DNA from 3 places in the Metapseudomonas lalkuanensis genome. Region 3 is predicted to be linked to each of the others. Evidence: predicted binding sites of a transcription regulator. Region 3 holds the regulator's gene; each other region holds the start of a gene.

Region 1 (7,021 bases), 870 kb from region 3:
CAGTTGCTCACTCGCGCCAGCGCTCGCACTGGCCGGACGCGGGTGGTGGGGCAGGTGGACGATGACGTCATCAACCTGGTGTCCATGCTCTTCGAATTCATCCTCGATGATCGCACCCTGCCGGATTCGCTCAAGGCCCTGATCGGCCGGATGCAGATCCCCATGCTCAAGGTCGCCTTGCTGGACAAGACCTTCTTCAGTCGCGGCAGCCACCCGGCACGCCGCCTGCTCAACGAGATCGCCTCCGCCGCCCTGGGCTGGGTGGAGCAGGATGACGCCCAGCGCGACAGCCTCTACCACCGCATCGAACAGGTGGTGCAGCGCCTGCTGAACGATTTCGTCGATGACCCGGCGATCTTCTCCGACCTGCTCGCCGAATTCCTTGCCTATACCGGCGATGAGCGCCGTCGCAGCGAACTGCTGGAACAGCGCACCCGCGATGCCGAAGAGGGGCGAGCCAAGGCCGAACTGGCCCGCCGGCAGGTAGAAGAAGCCCTCAACCAGCGCCTGCTCGGTCGTACTCTGCCGGAAGTGGTGGTGCGCCTGCTGCAGGAAGCCTGGAGCAAGGTCATGCTGCTGTCCTGCCTCAAGCACGGCGTGGAGTCGGCCGAATGGCAGTCAGCCCAGCAGACCATGGATGACCTGATCTGGAGCGTTGAGCCCCACGAGGCGCCGAAAGCCCGTGCACGCCTGCTGGAACTGGTGCCGGGGCTGCTCAAGTCCCTGCGCGAAGGCTTGGCCAGCGCCGCGTTCGATCCGTTCTCCACCAGCGAATTCTTCAGCCAGCTGGAAGCCTTGCACGTCCAGGCCTTCCAGCGTTTCCGCAAGCCTGAACCGGTGGACATGGTCGCCGACGGCGGCCTGGAGTCGCCGCCCCTGCTGCTCGACCTGCCGGACGAGGACGAAGTGGAGGAAGAGGCGACGCCGGCCATGGTCGCGGTAGTCGAAGAGATCGTCCTGGTTTCGCCGGGTGAGACTCCGGTGCAGGAACCCGAGGACTGCCTCGCGGATGACGACGAAGCGCTCGATTTCGTCGACAACCTTCGAGTCGGTAGCTGGGTCGAATTCCAGGAAGACGAAGAGCACAAGCTGCGTTGCAAACTGGCGGCGCTGATCAAACCCACCGGCAAGTACATCTTCGTCAACCGCACGGGTATGAAGGTGCTGGAAAAGACCCGCATGAGCCTGGCCGTGGAGTTCCGTCGCCAAGCCATCCGGCTGCTGGACGATGCGCTGCTGTTCGACCGCGCCCTGGAGTCGGTGATCGGCAACCTGCGGCGGCTCAAGGGGGCTTGAGCCGCGGCCGGCCCTGGTTCGTCCTCTCGCCAAAACGGCCCCACTGCGCCTAAAGTGGGCGGCAGACCAAGGAGCCGACATGCAGCTGGATCCCGCATCCGGTTGGTGCCAGGGCATCAGCCATTGCCCATCGCCCAACTTCAATAATCGCCCGCAGGGGGAAGTGTCCCTGCTGGTGATTCACAACATCAGCCTGCCGCCCGCCCAGTTCGGTACGGGCAAGGTGCAGGAGTTCTTCCAGAACCGCCTCGACCCCAGCGAACATCCCTATTTCGAGGGCATCCGCGATCTCAAGGTGTCCGCGCATTTCCTGATCGAGCGCGATGGCGCCGTCACCCAGTTCGTTTCCTGCCGGGAGCGCGCGTGGCATGCCGGCGTCTCACTGTTCGAAGGGCGGGAGAACTGCAATGACTTTTCCGTAGGGATCGAACTGGAAGGCACCGATGACCTGGCGTTCACGGAACCTCAGTACGCTTCCCTGATCGCATTGGTAGAACAGCTGCGGCTTGCCTATCCGGCCATCACGCCTGAGCGCATCTGCGGTCATAGCGACATCGCTCCCGGGCGCAAGACCGACCCGGGGCCGGCGTTTGATTGGGAGCGTTTGCGGGCTGCGCTCAAACAATAGGAACAAGGAGGGACCCATGTATTTTCTGGTGTTGTTGCTGGTGCTCTGGATCGAGAAGTTCTCCGCCTGGCGCCGGCATATCCAGCAGGATGGTTTCTGGCTCAGGGAACTGGCCAAGGCGGAAGCCAATCCCCGTATGAACGAGCGCCCCTGGGCGATCCTGGCGCTGCTGGTGCTGTTGCCCCTGGTGCTGCTTGCACTGGTGCTCCTGGCCCTGGAGCCCATTGCCTATGGCTGGCTGGCGTTGCCGGTGCACCTACTGGTGATCATCTACAGCCTTGGCCGCGGTGACGTGCTGGCTGATATCGGCCCCTTCCGCGATGCCTGGCGGCGCGGTGACACCCAGGGGGCCTACCATGTCGCCGAGCGCGATCTCGGGCTGGAAGCGGACGAGGGCAGCGACCTCCTGCAGCAAGTCCAGGGCTATCAGCTGTGGCAGGCCTATCAGGGCTTCTTTGCCGTGATCTTCTGGTACGCGCTGCTCGGTCCGGTGGCGGCATTGGCCTATCGGCTGCTCGCCCTTGCCTCGGAGCATGCCTCCGCTCCCGCCCTGCGCGAACGCGCCGAGATGATTCGCCATGCCTTCGACTGGTTGCCGGTGCGTGTATTGGCGGCCAGTTTCTCGCTGGTGGGGAATTTCGTCGGCGTCAGCCGGGTGCTGCTGCATGAACTGTTGAGCTGGGAGATTTCGGCGCGGCACTACATCGAGCTGGCTGGCCGCGCCGCTGCCGAATTGCCGGAGCCCGCCACCGGCGACCTGGGTGTCGCAACCCTCGACGCCCTCTGGCAACTGCTGGTTCGCGCCGCCGTGCTCTGGTATGCCGGCTTCGCCGTCTGGGCCCTGCTGTTCTGACATTCACGTTTCGCCCGCCCGTGCGACCGCCGGGCGGGTCCCGCCTCGCTTAACCTTTAGTTACAGAAACTCCTGCCGATATCGGGTACACAGATGAGCGCGCCAGAATTTTCTGACTTGGCTCACAGAATCATCTGAGTGAGTCTGACGGCCGCCATGCAGTGTGGGGATGCTGTGTGGGCCTGGCTGAGCGCTGTCAGCCGATCAGAGCGCGCCCATAACAATAAATGAGAACAGGAGACGTCTCGTGAAGACCCTGTTGTATCCTGCCATCGCGCTGATGAACCGCCTCAGCTTCGGGATGAAGTTCAGTCTGATCAGTGTTCTGTTCTTCCTGCCGATGTTGATCACCAACTTCTATCTGGTGCGCGACTCCTACCGCCAATTCGTCAGTACCCGCTCCGAACTGCAGAGCCTCGACCTGCTGGGCGCCAGCCTGAACGTGCGCCGCAGCCTGGAGAGCCTCAACGACCTGGTCCTGATCAACTCGATGATCGGCCAGTCCGGTCAGGCCGGGGATCTGGAAAAGCGCATCGTCTCGCTCGAGCAGGAACTGCTCTCGACCCTCCAGGGCCTGGCGCCGGTGGTTTCCGAACCCGAGCAGGTCGAGGCCTTCAATGCCAAGCGCGACGAACTGCTCAGTGCCCTGCAGGCCGCCAAGGGTGAAACCTCGCTGCAGAGCAAGAGCGCGATGATCGAGAAGCTGTTGGGCAATGCCCAGGTCTTCATCAGGTTCGTCGCCGCCCAGGCTGGCCTCAGCCAGGACGACCAGGCCGACGTGCGTCAGATCGCCGAGCTGATCACCACTGCCACGCCACAGGTGACCGTGGCCCTTGGCAAGGGCCGCGCCATCGGCGCCTATTCCCTTGGCCAGGGCTTCCTCAACTCGGCCGCCAGTACCAAGCTGGACGACCTGCTGCTGGACCTGGACAAGCTCAACGCCGAGTACGGCCTGAAGATCGCCGATGCCCTGGATGGCAGCCCGCGAGGCCACCAGGCCCTGGACGGCCTGACCGCCGCCAGCCGCGACACCATCAAGCAGAGCGCGTCCCTGTTCGAAGAGCAGGTGATCATGGCCGACACCCTCAGCACGCCCTGGCAGCAGTTCTACGACCAGGTCAGCGCCTCGCTGGAGAAGACCTACCAGCTCAACGACGGCTCCCTGGCCTTCCTCAAGGCCGAGCTGGAAAGCCGCCTTGCCGGCAAGCGCGTGCAGACCGTGCTGCTGGTCGTCGCGCTGCTCGTGGTGTTCCTCGCCATCGTCTACCTCTACAGCGGTTTCTACGTCTCCACCCGCACCACGCTGAAGAGCCTGGGCAAGGTGATGGACCAGGTCGCCGGCGGCGACATGACCGTCAACTTCCGCGCCGAAAGCCGCGACGAACTGGGCGAGCTGGGCCAGGTGTTCAACGGCACCGTGGCGAAGATCCATGACCTGATCGAGCTGGTGGGTCATACCGTGGCCGAAGTGGAGCGCCAGGCCGGCCGCGTCGAGCAGGTTTCCGGCGAAAGCAACCAGGCAGTGGCCGGGCAGCGCAGCCAGATCGAACAGGTGGCCACGGCGATGAACCAGATGTCCGCCACCGCGCAGGAAGTGGCGCGCAGCGCCGCCCAGGCGGTGGACAGCGCGCAAAGCGTCAACCAGGAAACCGTCAGCGGCCGTGCGCTGGTGGAATCGCAGTTGGGCAGCATCGAGAAGCTGGCCAGCGAAATCGATCAGTCGGTGAACGTGATCAACCAGCTGGCGGCGGACAGCGCCTCCATCAGCCGCGTGCTGGAAGTGATCAAGGGCATTGCCGAGCAGACCAACCTGCTGGCCCTGAACGCCGCCATCGAAGCGGCGCGCGCCGGCGAGCAGGGGCGCGGCTTCGCCGTGGTGGCGGACGAGGTGCGCACCCTGGCCAAGCGTACCCAGCAGTCCACCGAGGAAATCGAGCAGATGATCGTCAGGCTGCAAGGTGGCGTCGGCGCGGCGGTGAAAGCGATGAATACCAGCCACCAGATGGCCGACGGCACCGTCAGCCAGTCCGGCAAGGTGCAGGAGGCGCTGGAGAACATCCTCGGCGCGGTGGGCATGATCGTCGACCAGAACCAGCAGATCGCTGCCGCCGCCGAGCAGCAGACCGCCGTGGCCCACGATATCGACCAGAACATCGTCGAGATCAACCACGCCGGTGAGCGCACCGCCCTGGGGGCGAACCAGACCGAGCAGGCGAGCCGTGAGCTGTCTGGCCAGGTGGCTCAGCTCAAGCAATTGATTGGAGCGTTCCGCGTCTGACGCTCCGAACTTGAAAAGCCCGCCAACTGGCGGGCTTTTTTGTGGGCGGGGTAATTGCTCTCACCGAGGGGGTGAATGAATTCGCTGTGCCGTAGGAGCTGGCTTGCCAGCGAATAGCCCTTTTTCGCTAGCAAGCCAGCGCCTACAAGGCTCCGATCAGCTAACGCCGGCAGAGCCATTGAATTAGCCCCTGCAACGGAATGCTCATGCCGCCAGATCGCCCCAGCCGAATACCGCGCAGGCATTACGGGTGCTGGCATTGGCCAGCTCTTCGGGCGTGATGCCGCGAATTTCCGCCAGTGCCGCGCAGATGTCCGGCAGGAATTCCGGACTGTTGCGCCCGTAAGGGTGCATGGCGGGTGCCATGTCCGGCGAGTCGGTTTCCAGCACGATGTCTTCCAGCGGCAACTGGGCCACCACTTTGCGCAGGCGATTGGCCTGGGGCCACGTGGGGGCGCCGCCGAGGCCGAGGCGAAAGCCCAGCTTGCGGTATTCCTTCGCCTCTTCGACGCTGCCGGCGAACGCATGGACGATGCCGGGGCGCTTGAGGCGGAAACGCTTGAGGGTGGCGATCACCGCCGCGTGGCTGCGCCGGACATGGAGCAGGGGCGGCAATTCGAACTCGGCCGCCAGGGCCAATTGGGTTTCGAACAGACGCTGCTGGGCATCGCGGTCCAGTTCGGGGACGAAATAGTCCAGGCCGATCTCTCCCACGGCGCACAGCTTCGGGTGGCCCGCATGGCGATCCAGCCACTCGCGTAGCTCAAGCAGGTGGTCGTCCCGATGTTGCGCCAGGTAGACCGGATGCAGGCCGAGGGCGGTATAGAAGCCTTCCTCGGTGTTGGCCAGCTTCCAGACCCGCTGCCAGTTGTCGCGAAAAACCCCAAGCAGGACCTGGCGCCGCACGCCCAGGGCGCGACAGCGGGCCAGCACCTCGTCGCGGTCGGCGTCGAAGTCGGGGAAATCCAGGTGGTTGTGGGTATCGATCAGCATGGGCTCCAGCATATACCGCCAGAACCCGCCAGGCATGCCCGTTCCCGGCGCATCGGGCGCGTATTTTCTGGTGCGCCCGCTCTGTCTCGGGGCGTTGCGCGCGGTCGCCAAAGCAAGGCGAAAAAAGTTATTGAACACTCGTTCATGCTTGGCTATGGTTGGGCCACTCGCCGGTTCGCAGATGCAGCCACGTGAACCGGATTCCACCATTTGCAATGGGGCCCGAACATGCGTTTCGCTTCGCTTGTGGAGAGAATGGCAGGGCCAGGCACAGCAGCCTGGGATATTCACTACGCGGCCATCGCCGCCCAGCGTGCGGGTGAGGACGTGATAGTCCTCAGCATCGGCGACCCGGATTTCGCCACCCCCGAACCCATCACCAACGCCGCCATCGAAGCCCTTCGCGCCGGTGACACCCACTACTGCGATGTCGCCGGCCGCCCCGAGCTGCGCCAGGCCATTGCCGAGCTGCATGGCCGCCTCACCGGCCAGGCCGTGTCGGCGGACAGTGCCATTCTCGTGGCGGGGGCACAGAACGGCCTCTATGCGGCCGCCATGTGCCTGCTTGAAGCAGGCGATGAAGTCATCGTCTTCGATCCGGTCTACGTCACCTACGAAGCCACGCTGAAGGCGACCGGCGCCAATCTGGTGCGGGTGCCTTGCCCTGCGGCGGGTGGATTCCGTCCCGACCTCGAGGCGCTGAAGGGCGCCATCAGCGAGCGTACCCGCGCCATCTTCTTCGCCAACCCGAACAACCCGACCGGCGTGGTGCTGAGCACGGAAGAGATGCAGGCCATTGCCGAACTGGCCCGGCAACACGACTTATGGGTGGTGGTGGACGAGGTTTACGAGAGCCTCACCTTCGAGCAGCCGCACCAATACTTCGCCACCCTGGATGGCATGCGCGAACGCACCGTGAGTATCGGCAGCCTGTCCAAGTCCCACGCCATGACCGGCTGGCGTACCGGCTGGG
Region 2 (7,021 bases), 600 kb from region 3:
GATTGCGAGATTCCCTGCGTGATCGCCAACCACGACGACCTGCGCAGCATGGTGGAGTGGCACGGCATTCCGTACTTCCATGTACCGGTGGACCCGAAGAACAAGCAGCCGGCCTTCGATGAGGTTTCACGCCTGGTGGAAGAGCACAACGCCGATACCGTGGTGCTCGCCCGCTACATGCAGATCCTCCCGCCCGAGCTGTGTCAGCGTTACGCCCACCAGGTGATCAACATCCACCACAGCTTCCTGCCGTCCTTCGTCGGTGCCAAGCCCTACCACCAGGCCTCTCTGCGCGGCGTGAAGCTGATCGGCGCCACCTGCCACTACGTCACCGAGGAACTGGATGCCGGCCCGATCATCGAGCAGGACGTGGTGCGCGTGACCCACCGCGACAGCGTCGAGGACATGGTTCGCCTCGGCAAGGACGTGGAAAAGATGGTCCTGTCCCGTGGGCTACGCTATCACCTTGAAGACCGGGTGCTGGTGCACGACAACAAGACCGTCGTGTTCGACTGATGCCATCGGCGGGCGCCCGCGTCGGTCCACCGGCAGAGGAACCCGCCCCATGCTCAAGTCCATCAAGGTGCGCGACTACATGACGCGCCACCTGTTGACATTCAGGTCCGACACCGACCTTTTCCTGGCCATCGACCGACTGCTGGAACACCGGATATCCGGCGCTCCCGTGGTGGATTCCCAGGGCCACCTGATCGGCATGATCTCCGACGGCGACTGCCTGCGTGGCATTCTCTCCGGCGCGTATTTCGACGCCGTCGGCGGCAACGTCAGTAGTTACATGTCCACCCAGGTCGAGAGTGTTTCCCCCGAGACCGACATCATCGAAGTCTGCCAGCGCTTCCTGCGTGACAAGCGCCGGCGCTTCCCGGTGGTGGAAGAGGGCGTGCTGGTCGGCCAGATCAGTCGCCGCGATGTCTTGCGTGCGGTGAAGGCCTTCGCCCAGCACGAGCCAGAACAACCCCCGGAAGTCTGAGGACCCTGTCATGGCCGACCCGCGTGACCGCGCCACTTCCACCCCGCCGCCTACGCTTGGCGAAGGCTGTGTCCGGCGCTATGACCCGGACGAGTTGAGCGAAGAGAACGGCACCGAGTTTCCCGGGGCCGTCGAGTTGTGGCGCAAGGTGCAGGAAGAGGAAGAAAAGAAAAAGGCGCCCTAGGGCGCCTTCTTTCATTGTGCTGGGTTGTGTATGGGCAGGCATGTCGCCTGCTTGGCGAATGAATTTGCCCCTGCAAGGATCAGCCCATCCCACACGAGCAAGCACCTGCCGTCAGATCCGGAAACTCCCCACCAGCTGCTGCAGCCGTGCGGCCTGCTGGTCCAGGTCGGCGCAGGCACGCAGGGTGGCCTGGAGGTTTTCCACGCCTTCCTGGTTGAGGGTGTTGATCTCGGTGATGTCCATGTTCAGCGAGTCGACCACGGCGGTCTGTTCCTCGGTGGCGGTGGCCACCGACTGGTTCATGCCGTCGATCTCGCCGATGCGCTGGGTCACGCTGCCCAGTCGCTCGCCGGCCTGGTTGGCGATTTCCACGCTCTGCTCGCTGTAGCGCTGGCTCTCGGTCATGGTGGTGACCGCTTCGCGGGCGCCGACCTGCAGTTCCTCGATCATCTGCTGGATTTCCTGCGCCGATTCCTGGGTGCGGTGGGCCAGGTTGCGCACCTCGTCGGCCACCACGGCGAAGCCGCGGCCGGCTTCCCCGGCGCGGGCGGCCTCGATGGCGGCGTTGAGCGCCAGCAGGTTGGTCTGCTCGGAGATGCCCTTGATCACCTCGAGGATCTGGCCGATGTTCACCGTCTTGCTGTTCAGCGTCTCGATGTTGCCGCAGGAAGCGCGGATCTTCCCGGACAGCTCGTTCATCGCGACGATGGTGCGTTCCACCACCTGGCGACCGTCTTCGGCGAGGGTGCGGGCGGAGGAGGCCTGGTGCGAGGCATCGGCGGCGTTGCGGGCGATTTCCTGGGCGGCAGCGCCCAGTTCGTTGATCGCGGCGGCGACGCTGTTGGTGCGGTTGGCCTGCTCGTCGGAGTTGCTCATGGACGAGTTGGAGGCGTTCAGCACCAGCTTGGCCACCTGATTCACCTGATTGGTGGCTGAGGACACCTCGCGGATGGAGCCGTGGATACGCTCGACGAAACGGTTGAAGGCGCTGGCCAGTTCGCCGAATTCATCCTGGGTATGGATCGCCAGGCGGCGAGTCAGGTCGCCTTCTCCCTGGGCGATGTCCTGCATGGCGCGCCCCATGGTGTGCAGCGGCTGCATCAGGACGCGGATCAGCATGCCCAGCAGGATCATGATGATCACCACGGCAATCACAGTGGCAATGATGGCCGAGGCGCGGAACTCACTGAGCATGCTGTAGGCCTTGCCCTTGTCCACCGATACGCCGATGTACCAGTTCACCGACGGCAGGCCCTTCACCGGAGCGAAGGTGAGGATGCGCGTGGTGCCGTCCACGTCGACTTCGCTGAAGCCGGTGCTGATGGCAGGAGTGTTCTGCGGGTAGATGTCCCGCAGGCTCTTCATCACCATGTCCTTGTTCGGGTGCACCAGGATCTTGCCGTCGGCGCTGACCAGGAAGGCGTAGCCCATGCCGTCGAAGTCCAGGGCGTTGATGATCTGCACCAGCGTCTGCAGGCTCAGGTCACCGCCGGCGACGCCGTGGGACTGCACCGGCGTGGCGATGGTCATGATCAGCTGGCCGGTCGCCGCGTCCACATAGGGCTCGGTGAGGGTGGTGCCGCCGGCGCTCTTGGCGCCCTGGTACCACGGGCGGGTGCGCGGGTCGTAGCCTTCGGGCATGGCACTGTCCGGGCGCATGGTGAACTGCCCGTCCTGGGTACCGAAGTAGGTGAAGGCGAAGGTGGAGCTCAGGGCACGCTGTTGCAGCAGGGTGGGTACGGCGTCGGCAGATGGGTTGGCGGCAAGGGATTCGGCAACGCTTTCAACCAGCAGAATCCGGCCCGAGAGCCAGTTCTGGATATTGCTGGCGGTTACATCGCCCATCTCTTGCAGATAGTTTTCCAGGTCGTCACGGAGCGCATTCCTTTGCAAGTAATCGTTGTACAGGGTGAACAGCGAGAAAGCTGCAATTACCACCAGGGAGGCGGCGAGCAGAATCTTGTGGCTGAACCGCAGGTTTTTGATCATGTTTGCTTGCGTCCGGTTGGGTCAGGCACCAGTCTTCATGGCACGCGAGTGCTGGAAAAACTGAGTAGAAACGTCGGTTTATATATCGGCGGGATTCGATGAAAGCTTTAACTCGAGGAGTGCAAAATGCCTGAACCCCGGTCCTTGGCGCTTGGCGCTGATCCGCAGGGCAACGCCGTCGCCCAGGCGATGAAACTGGCCAATCGCCATGGCCTGATCGCCGGTGCTACCGGCACCGGCAAGACGGTGACCCTGCAGCACCTGGCGGAGGCCTTCAGCGATGCCGGCGTGGCGGTGTTCGCGGCGGATATCAAGGGTGATCTTTGCGGCCTTGGCGCGGCGGGAAACCCGCAGGGCAAGGTGGCCGAACGCATCGCTTCCATGCCCTGGCTGGGCCACCGGCCCCAGGCCTACCCGGTCACCCTCTGGGACGTTGCCGGACAGACCGGCCATCCGCTGCGTACCACGCTCAGCGAAATGGGGCCGCTGCTGCTGGGCAACCTGCTGGAGCTGACCGACAGCCAGCAGGCCGCGCTCTACGCCGCCTTCCAGGTAGCCGACCGCGAAGGCCTGCTGCTGCTCGACCTGAAGGACCTCAAGGCGCTGCTCAACCACCTCAAGGATCATCCGGAGCTGCTGGGAGAAGACCGCGCCCTGTTCGCCGGCGCCTCCGCCCAGGCCCTGCTGCGGCGCCTGGCCACCCTGGAGCAGCAGGGCGCCGAGTCGCTGTTCGGTGAACCGGCGCTGCAACTGGAAGACATCCTCCAGCCCGACCGCGACGGCCGTGGCCGCATCCATCTGCTGGATGCCAGCCGCCTGGTCCATGAAGCGCCCAAGGTCTACGCCACTTTCCTGCTCTGGCTGCTGGCGGAGCTCTTCGAGCAACTGCCCGAACGCGGCGATGCCGACAAGCCGGTGCTGGCGCTGTTCTTCGACGAGGCGCACCTGCTCTTCAGCGGTACCCCGAAGGCATTGCAGGAGCGACTGGAGCAGGTGGTGCGGTTGATCCGTTCCAAAGGGGTTGGCGTCTACTTCGTCACCCAGTCCCCCAGCGACCTGCCCGATGACGTGCTGGCCCAGCTCGGCCTGCGCATCCAGCACGGCCTGCGCGCCTTCACCGCAAAGGAGCAGAAGTCCCTGCGCGCGGTGGCCGATGGTTTCCGTCCCAACCCGGCGTTCGACACCCTGACTGTCCTCACCGAACTGGGAATCGGCGAAGCCCTGGTGGGCACCCTGGAAGAGAAGGGCACCCCGGCCATGGTCCAGCGCGTGGCCATCGCTCCACCGCAGTCGCGCATCGGCCCGCTGAACGACAGCGAGCGCGTCGCACTGGTGCGCAGCTCGCCCCAGGCAGGGCGTTACGACAAGCCCATCGACCGTGAGTCCGCCTATGAAATGCTCACGGCCCGAGCGGCCCGGGCGCCCGTCGAAGAACCCGAGCAGAAGAGCGGCAAGGCCGAGGCCAGCCAGCCCGGGATGGGCGACCTGGCCGGTGAGCTGCTGGGCACCTTTGCCAGCCAGGCGATGAAGACGGCCGTACGCCAGGCCGCCAACCAGCTTGGCCGACAGCTCGTGCGTGGGTTGATGGGGTCTTTGCTGGGAGGCAGCAAGCGCCGTTGAGGCGCGGCTAACTCTGCAGGGTTGATTTCAATCGACTTGCAGGCCGAAGGTCTGCCCTGCGGTTTAACCGTGGCAGCTTCGCCGTCCTTGGCGAATGAATCCGCCCCTACAGAAAATCAGGAACGAAGAAGGGCGCCCGAAGGCGCCCTTTTTCATGCTCGTCCGAATCAGACGATGAAGGTGATGGCCAGCCAGAAGAGGGCGGCGGACAACAGGATGGTGGTCGGGAGGGTGAGTACCCAGGCCATCAGGATGTTGCGCACGGTGCCGCCCTGCAGGCCGCTCTTGTTGGCGACCATGGTGCCGGCGACGCCGGAGGACAGCACGTGGGTGGTGGACACCGGCAGGCTGTAGACGTTGGCCAGGCCGATGGCGCAGGCGGCGGTGATCTGAGCGCTCATGCCCTGCGCGTAGGTCATGCCGTGCTTGCCGATCTTTTCACCGACGGTGCGTACCACACGCTTCCAGCCGACCATGGTGCCAATGCCGAGCGCCAGGGCGACGGCCAGGATCACCCAGAACGGGGCGTATTCGGTGGTGGCGGTCAGGTCCTTGCGCAGTTTCTCCAGGTCGGCCTTCTCGCGGGCCGGCAGTTCGGAGAGCTTGCCCACCTTCTTCGCGGTGTCGTCCAGGCAGAGCAGGTAGCGACGGGCTTCGACGCGGCGCTCTTCGCTCAGGTCCTTGTAGTTGGAGACGCCGTCGAGGGTCTTCAGCAGGGCGGCGATGGTCGGCTCGGTCTGCTTCGGATCGCAGCGATAGAGTTCCGGCATGTCGCTGCCGTTGCTCTTGCCCAGGGCCAGCATCTCGCCAAGGGTATCGGTGTGGCGCTGGTAGAACTGGCTCAGGTGGATAGCGGCGTCGCGGGTACGCTCGATCTGGTAGGTGGTGCTGTTGAGGTCCAGCACGAACTTGGCCGGAACGATGCCGATCAGCACCAGCATGATCAGGCCGATGCCTTTCTGGCCGTCGTTGGAACCGTGCACGAAGCTCACCGCCATGGCGGAGATCACCAGCACCAGGCGGTTCCAGAAGGGCGGATGCTTCTTCTCATCCAGTTCCTTACGGGTTTCCGGGGTCTTGTGCATCTTCGACAGCGGATACATCCACTTCAGGCCGATCAGCAGCAGGGCTGCGACCATGAAGCCGGCGGCCGGGGAGAAGATCAGCGACAGGCCGATGTCGATGGCCTTGCCCCAGTTCACGCCTTCGGCCAGCGGCACGTCGGTGAGCAGGGCGTTGGCCAGGCCGACGCCGAGGATGGAGCCGATCAGGGTATGGGAGCTGGAGGCCGGGATGCCGAAGTACCAGGTGCCCAGGTTCCAGGCGATGGCCGCGGTCAGGAGGCTGAACACCATGGCCAGGCCATGGCCGGTATTGACGTTGATCAGCAGCTCCACCGGCAGCAGGTGGACGATGGCATAAGCCACGCCGACGCCGCCCAGCAGCACGCCAAGGAAGTTGAAGATCCCCGAAAGGATCACCGCCCGGTAGGGCGACATGGCCTTGGTGTAGATGACAGTGGCTACCGCGTTGGCGGTGTCATGGAAGCCGTTGATGAACTCGAAGGTCAGGACGAATGCCAGGGCGAGACAGAGGCTCAGCACCAGCCAGGCATCTAGCCCGCTGAAGAGATCGAACATGAAAGTTTTGTGACTGAGGTCATGAAGGGGCCGCGATTATGCCAGAAAACCGGTCGTCGCCCAGTCCCCGACGCCGAGCGGTTTCCGACATTCCCTACTGAAGTTGTCGCAAATCAATACGAACGAATCTCCCGGCGAGCGGGGTGCGACAATCTGTCAGGGTTCCTCTCGCAGCTCTTTCTCGATCTTTTCCAACTCTCTTTCGAAGCTCTTGTCGAGCAGGCTGGGTTTTTTGCGCCAGGGCTTGCGTTCTGGGTCCCTTTGCGCGGCATAGGTAGTGATTTCGCCGCCGTATACGTCCTTGTAACGTTGCGCCTGGCGCTCGAGTTCGGCGCGCAGTTCGTCTTTCGTCACGTGGTTATTCCGTCTTTTTGATCAATGGTCTTCAGCTGGAACGGGCGAACTAGAGGCGTTGGCCCCCGTGGCGTCGGTCGCCCGTTCGAGGCCGTTGGTTCGGCCTTCTTGTGGGACAAAGTTCAGTTATCGCAACTAAACGGGGCTTTCTTACGCACTGCAGAAAGTCCCTGCGAAAATTCCGGGATTGGAAGTCTATTTCCCTGAAAACCCCGAAAGAACGTTGCGAAGTATAACAAGGAA
Region 3 (7,021 bases):
CCGGTGATGGTGGCGCCGGACATGCCCGGCGTGCCCTGGAGCATCTTGCCCAGCGGCTTGATCACCACTTCCTCCTGGCCTACCAGCTGGTCGACCACGAAGCCGATGCGCTGGGTACCCACGGAGAGAATCACCACATGGCCCTCGCCCTGCTCTTCCACCGCTGCGTCACGTACCAGCCAGCGCTTGAGGTAGAACAGCGGCAATGCCTTGTCGCGGACGATCACCACCTCCTGGCCGTCCACCACGTTGGTGCGGGACAGGTCGAGGTGGAATATCTCGTTGACGTTGACCAGCGGGAAGGCGAAGGCCTGGTTGGCCAGCATCACCATCAGGGTCGGCATGATCGCCAGGGTCAGCGGAACCTTGATGACGATCTTCGAACCCGAGCCCTTCTGCGAAAACACGTTCACCGTGCCGTTGAGCTGGGAGATCTTGGTCTTCACCACGTCCATGCCGACGCCACGGCCGGACACGTCGGAAATCTCGGTCTTGGTGGAGAAGCCCGGGGCGAAGATCAGGTTGTAGCACTCCAGTTCGGTCAGGCGCTCGGCGGCGTCCTTGTCCAGCAGCCCCTTCTCCACCGCCTTGGCGCGCAGCACGGCTGCGTCCATGCCCTTGCCGTCGTCGGTGATCATCAGAAGGATGTGGTCGCCTTCCTGCTCGGCGGACAGCACCACACGGCCGGTACGCGGCTTGCCGGCGGCCTCGCGCTCGTCCGGGGACTCGATGCCGTGGTCGACGGCGTTGCGCACCAGGTGCACCAGCGGGTCGGCCAGGGCCTCGACCAGGTTCTTGTCGAGGTCAGTGTCCTCGCCCACCAGTTCGAGGTTGATTTCCTTCTTCAGGTTGCGCGCCAGGTCGCGGACCAGGCGCGGGAAGCGGCCGAAGACTTTCTTGATCGGCTGCATCCGCGTCTTCATCACCGCGGTCTGCAGGTCGGCGGTGACCACGTCCAGGTTGGACACGGCCTTGGCCATGGACTCATCGCCGCTGTTGGCGCCCAGGCGCACCAGACGGTTACGCACCAGCACCAGCTCGCCGACCATGTTCATGATCTCGTCCAGGCGCGCGGTATCCACCCGCACGGTGGTTTCCGCCTCGCTGGCCACGGCTGGGCCGGCCGCGCCGTTACCGGCAGCGGGCGCTGCAGCCTGGCGCGGTACGGGGGCGGGTTCTGCCTTGGCCGCCGGCTTGGGCGCAGGTGCGGGAGCCGGACGGCTCACGGCAGGCGCGGGCACCGGCTCCTCGCTGGCACTGCTGAACTTGCCCTTGCCATGCAACTGGTCGAGCAGCGCTTCGAATTCGTCGTCGGTGATGTGTTCGCCACCGGCAGCGGGAACGGCCGGGGGGGTGGGAGCCACGGGCGCAGCCGGGGTATTGGCGGCCGCTTCCACGGCACCGTTGAACTTGCCCTTGCCGTGCAACTGGTCGAGCAGGTCTTCGAATTCGTCATCGGAGATATCGTTACCCGCACCGGCAGTGGCCAGCGCCGACACCGGGGCGGACGCATGGGCAGCGACAGCGGCTTCCGGCTCCGCGGCACCGGCGAACTTGCCTTTGCCGTGCAACTGGTCGAGCAGCGCTTCGAACTCGTCGTCGGTGATTTCATCAGCGGCAGCGGCGACCGGTTCGGCGGCCTTGCCGGCGCTGTCACCCAGCGCGTCGAGCAGCTGCTCGAACTCGCTGTCGGTGATGTCGGCGGTTGCTTCGACGGGAGCCGGTGCTTCGACAGGCGCGGGGGCCGCCGGCGCCGCAGCGACGGGTGCAGGCTCGGCGCCGGCCGGTTCGGCCAGGCGCGCCAGGGCAGCCAGCAGCTCCGGCGTGGCGGGCGTCGGCTCGCTGCGCTCGCGCACCTCGCTGAACATCTCATTGACCGTGTCCAGGGCCTGCAGCACCACGTCCATCAGTTCGGCATCCACGCGGCGCTCGCCCTTGCGCAGGATGTCGAAGACGTTCTCGGCGATGTGGCAGCACTCCACCAGCGCATTGAGCTGGAGAAAACCGGCACCACCTTTCACGGTGTGGAAGCCACGGAAAATCGCGTTGAGCAGGTCCATGTCGTCAGGGCGGCTTTCCAGCTCGACCAGCTGCTCGGACAGTTGCTCCAGAATCTCGCCGGCCTCTACCAGGAAGTCCTGGAGGATTTCTTCATCGGCGTCGAAGCTCATATGAGCGCTCCCTAAAAGCCTAGGCTGGATAGCAGATCGTCGACGTCGTCCTGTCCGGACACTACGTCCTCACGTATATCGGCATGGATCTGCGGACCTTCACCCCTGGAAGGATTTTTTTCTTGTTCCAGCTCTGCACGTAGCGCGGCGTGGTCGTGCTCGATGCCGGCGTAGCGATCCACCTGGCTGGCCATCAGCACCAGCTTGACGAGGTTGCTCTCCACCTCGGTGACCAGTTGGGTCACGCGCTTGATCACCTGGCCGGTAAGGTCCTGGTAGTCCTGCGCCAGCAGGATGTCGTTGAGCTTGCTCGACAGGGCATCGGTATCGCGCTGGCTGCGGGCAAGGAACTGCTCGATGCGGCGAGCCAGGTCGCGGAACCCGTCCGCGCCGATTTCCCGGCGCATGAAGCGGCCCCACTCCGCGCCCAGCTGCTGGGCTTCGTCGCTCAGGCCGTTGAGCAGCGGCGCGCTTTCCTCCACCAGGTCCATGGTGCGGTTGGCGGCCTTCTCGGTCATGTGCACCACGTAGGAAAGGCGATCGGTCGCGTCCGCGATCTGCGACATTTCCTGGGCGTGGGGCAGATGCGGGTCGATCTGGAAGTTGACGATGGCGTTGTGCAGCTCACGGGTGAGCTTGCCGACTTCCTGGTAGAGGCCGCGATCACGGACGTGATTGAGTTCGTGGATGAGTTGCACGGCGTCGGTGAAGTTGCCTTTCTCGAGACTTTCCACCAGTTCCCGCGCACGGTCTTTCAGGGTCGACTCGAAGTCTCCCAGCAGGTGTTCATTCTGGTCCATGGTGCCCCCGCGGCTGACATTCAGCCGTTGACCCGCTCGAAGATCTTCTCGATTTTTTCTTTCAGCACCTGGGCAGTGAAAGGCTTGACCACATAGCCGTTCACGCCGGCCTGGGCGGCCTCGATGATCTGGTCGCGCTTGGCCTCGGCAGTCACCATCAGGACCGGCAGGTGCTTCAGGCGCTCGTCGGCACGCACGGCGCGCAGCAGGTCGATGCCGGTCATTCCGGGCATGTTCCAGTCGGTCACGAGGAAATCGAAGTTGCCGCTGTGCAGCATCGGCAGGGCCGTGGTGCCGTCGTCGGCTTCGGCGGTATTGGTGAAACCCAAGTCGCGCAAGAGGTTCTTGATGATGCGTCTCATCGTCGAGAAATCGTCAACGATGAGGATTTTCATGTTCTTGTCCAAGTCGACCTCCGTACAGTCTCAAACGCCCCTCTTGCCGGGTGCGCCGTTCAAATCTGGAAGCGGTGTGCCGTTCAGCGTGCTCGCCATTCGCCAAGCCGTGCGCGCAAGCGTGCCGCGCACTGGCTATGCAACTGGCTGACCCGCGATTCGCTGACCCCCAGCACTTCACCGATTTCCTTCAAGTTCAGTTCTTCGTCGTAATACAGCGCCAGTACCAGGCGCTCACGCTCGGGCAGGTTCGCGATGGCATCGGCCAGCGCGGCCTGGAAGCGTTCGTCTTCCAGATCATGGGAAGGTGAAAATTGGGTGACACCGGCGTCCTCGCGCAGACCGCCCTGCTCGCCTTCCTGCAACAGGTCGTCGAAGCTGAACAGGCGGCTGCCCAAGGTGTCGCTCAGAATGCCGTAGTAGTCTTCGAGACTCAATCCAAGTTCGGCAGCAACTTCCTGATCTTTAGCGTCGCGTCCTGTTCTCGCCTCGATGGTGCGGATGGCCTCGCTCACCATGCGGGTATTGCGGTGCACCGAACGCGGCGCCCAGTCGCCCTTGCGGACTTCATCGAGCATGGCTCCGCGAATGCGGATACCGGCGTAGGTTTCGAAGCTGGCGCCCTTGCTGCCGTCGTATTTCTTCGAAGCTTCGAGCAAGCCGATCATCCCGGACTGCATCAGGTCTTCCACCTGTACGCTGGCTGGCAGGCGCGCGAGCAGGTGATAGGCGATGCGCTTGACCAGGGGGGCATAGCGCTCGATCAACTGATGTTGCGAATCCCTTGCCTGAGCCTTGCCGTACATACGCAGTCCAGTGGCGGGTGTCATACAGGGGTTTCCGCGGAGGGCTGCTTGACCAGCCGCTCGACGAAGAACTCCAGGTGGCCCCGCGGATTGGCCGGCAGCGGCCAGCTATCGACCTTCTGCGCGATGGCCTTGAAGGCCAGCGAGCACTTCGAACGCGGGAAGGCTTCATAGACCGCGCGCTGCTTCTGCACGGCCTTGCGCACCGACTCGTCGTACGGAACGGCGCCCACGTACTGCAGGGCGACGTCGAGGAAACGGTCGGTGACCTTGGTCAGCTTGGCGAACAGGTTGCGCCCTTCCTGCGGGCTGTGGGCCATGTTGGCCAGCACGCGGAAGCGGCTCATGCCGTAGTCGCGGTTGAGCAGTTTGATCAGTGCGTACGCGTCGGTGATCGACGTGGGTTCATCGCAGACGACCACTATCACTTCCTGGGCCGCACGGACGAAGCTGACCACCGAATCGCCAATGCCGGCGGCGGTGTCGATCACCAGTACGTCGAGGTTGTCGCTGATTTCGCTGAATGCCTGGATCAGGCCGGCGTGCTGCATGGGCGAAAGCTGCACCATGCTCTGGGTGCCGGAGGCGGCGGGGACGATGCGGATGCCCCCCGGCCCCTGCAACAGCACGTCGCGCAGGTCGCATTCGCCATTGATCACATCAGCCAGTGTGCGCTTGGCGGTGAGGCCGAGCAGGACGTCGACGTTGGCGAGTCCCAGGTCGGCGTCCAACAACATGACGCGGCGTCCGAGATCGGCCAATGCCAGCGAGAGGTTCACCGACACGTTGGTCTTGCCGACGCCACCCTTGCCGCCGGTCACCGCGATCACCTGTACGGGATGCATACTACCCATTTCAAATACCTTGCCTTAGGTCGACTGGGCCATTTGGCTGTCCAGCACCGCCCCTCTGGGCGGCTTACAAATTCTTCAACCGGCGCGCCGCGCCGGATTCTGATAGAGCCCGGCGAACAGGTCGGCCATGGCTTCTTCACTCGGGTCTTCCGGAGCCTGCAGGCTGACCGCACGGCTCACCAGCTGGTGGCTGCGGGGAACCTGCAGATCATCCGGGATTCGCGGGCCGTCGGCCAGATAGGCTACCGGGAGATGCTGGCCGATAGCCAGTCCCAAAACCTCACCCAGGCTGGCCGCTTCGTCCGCCTTGGTAATGATGCAACCGACCAGGCCGCAACGCTTGTAGCTGTGATAGGCCGCCTTGAGCACCTGGCTCTGGCTGGTAGCCGCCATCACCAGGTAATTCTTCGCGTTTATCGCCCGGCTGGCCAGCGCTTCGAGCTGCATGGTCAGGGCCGGATCGTTGATTGGCAGACCAGCGGTATCGATCAGCACCACGCGCTTGCGCGCCAGCGGAGCCACGGCCTGGGTCAGGGATTGGCCCGGATCGACCAGGGTCACCGGCACATTGAGGATGCGGCCAAGGGTCTTGATCTGCTCCTGGGCGCCGATGCGGAAACTGTCCATGCTCACCAGGGCGACGTTCTGCGCGCCGTACTTGAGCACGTAGCGGGCTGCCAGCTTGGCCAGGGTGGTGGTCTTGCCCATGCCGGCCGGGCCGACCAGGGCGATCACACCGCCCTCTTCCATCGGCTCGACCTGAGGAGTGCGGATGGCGTGGGCGAGATGCGCCAGGAGCATGCGCCAGGCCTGGCGCGGGTCGCTGACGTTGGCCACCTTGTCCAGCAGGGCGCGGGCCAGTTCGGCCGGCAGGCCCATGCGCTGCAGGCGGCGCCAGAGGCTGGCCTGCTGCGGACGGCGGTTCTGCATCTGGCTCCAGGCGATGGAGCCCAGCTGCACTTCGATCAGTTCACGCAGACCGCTCAGCTCGAAACGCATGGCGTCCAGGGCGGCCTGGTCCACGCCGGCAGATTTCGGCGCGCTGACCGTCTCCACCGGACGCGGCACGGCGCGCGGACGCTCGATAGCGGCGGCCAGGGCGGATTCCGGCAGTTCCGGTTCGATGGCGGTCAGCGGCTGGCCGGCGAACAATTGACGGTCCTTGCCGGCATCGGCGATGGCACGGGTCGTCAGTTCGGCCTGAGCCTGGGCGATGCGCGCCTGGGTCTTGCGCAGTTCGGCTTCAAGCGCCGGGTTCGGCTTGCTCGGGGCCGGCGCGGGCAGCGGGTAGTCCAGCGCCGCGGTCAGCTCGACACCGCCGGCAACCCGACGATTACCGATGATGGCGGCATCCGCGCCCAGTTCATCACGCACCAACTTCATGGCTTGACGCATATCGGCGGCGAAGAAACGTTTGACCTGCATGGCCCTTGACCTCGGTTAGTTCTGCCCCACAGTCGCGACTATGGTGACCTGCTTGTTGTCCGGTATTTCCTGGTAGGCGAGCACGTGCATGGTTGGCACGGCGAGCCTTGCGAAGCGCGACATCATCGCCCGGATCGGCCCGGCCACCAGCAGGATCGCCTGCTTGCCGAGCATTTCCTGACGCTGCGCCGCTTCCACCAGGGAACGTTGCAGCTTCTCGGCCATTCCGGGTTCGAGGAGAACGCCATCTTCCGAACCCTGTCCGGCCTTCTGCAGGCTATTCAGCAATATCTGTTCCAACCTGGGTTCCAGAGTGATCACAGGCAGCTCCGGCTCTAGTCCCACAATGCTTTGCACAATTGCACGGGACAGCGAGACACGAGCCGCCGCCACCAGCGCGGCGGGATCTTGACTCTTGGGTGCCACGTTGGCGATGGCTTCGGCGATGGTGCGGATATCGCGCACCGGCACCTGCTCCTGCAGCAGCGCCTGGAGCACCTTGAGCAGCGTCGACAGCGACACCATGCCGGGCACCAGCTCTTCGGCCAGGCGCGGCGAACTCTTGGCCAG

The links. The regulator FliA, encoded in region 3, starts transcription of late flagellar genes. The targets are predictions, from matches to a motif close to CTAAAGTTTNNNNNNNNNNNGCCGNTAA.
Region 1: FXN65_RS04495 (methyl-accepting chemotaxis protein) is a predicted target of FliA. The motif match lies at 2,832-2,859, and genes of this name have one in related genera.
Region 2: FXN65_RS05685 (methyl-accepting chemotaxis protein) is a predicted target of FliA. The motif match lies at 3,247-3,274, and genes of this name have one in related genera.

Annotation. Positions count from the first base shown of each region.
Region 1 is NZ_CP043311.1:928,287-935,307, forward strand. Features, by position in the region: gene FXN65_RS04480 (DUF1631 domain-containing protein) at 1-1,296, shown strand, start outside; gene ampD (1,6-anhydro-N-acetylmuramyl-L-alanine amidase AmpD) at 1,376-1,924, shown strand; gene ampE (regulatory signaling modulator protein AmpE) at 1,941-2,777, shown strand; gene FXN65_RS04495 (methyl-accepting chemotaxis protein) at 3,025-5,055, shown strand; gene FXN65_RS04500 (TatD family hydrolase) at 5,260-6,048, opposite strand; gene FXN65_RS28385 (aminotransferase class I/II-fold pyridoxal phosphate-dependent enzyme) at 6,277-7,021, shown strand, end outside.
Region 2 is NZ_CP043311.1:1,191,318-1,198,338, forward strand. Features, by position in the region: gene purU (formyltetrahydrofolate deformylase) at 1-516, shown strand, start outside; gene FXN65_RS05680 (CBS domain-containing protein) at 566-991, shown strand; gene FXN65_RS27830 (hypothetical protein) at 1,002-1,175, shown strand; gene FXN65_RS05685 (methyl-accepting chemotaxis protein) at 1,287-3,164, opposite strand; gene FXN65_RS05690 (helicase HerA-like domain-containing protein) at 3,291-4,784, shown strand; gene FXN65_RS05695 (inorganic phosphate transporter) at 4,952-6,424, opposite strand; gene FXN65_RS05700 (hypothetical protein) at 6,581-6,778, opposite strand.
Region 3 is NZ_CP043311.1:1,794,283-1,801,303, reverse strand. Features, by position in the region: gene FXN65_RS08485 (chemotaxis protein CheA) at 1-2,171, opposite strand, end outside; gene FXN65_RS08480 (protein phosphatase CheZ) at 2,183-2,971, opposite strand; gene FXN65_RS08475 (chemotaxis response regulator CheY) at 2,992-3,366, opposite strand; gene fliA (RNA polymerase sigma factor FliA) at 3,450-4,196, opposite strand; gene fleN (flagellar synthesis regulator FleN) at 4,193-5,026, opposite strand; gene flhF (flagellar biosynthesis protein FlhF) at 5,102-6,451, opposite strand; gene flhA (flagellar biosynthesis protein FlhA) at 6,467-7,021, opposite strand, start outside.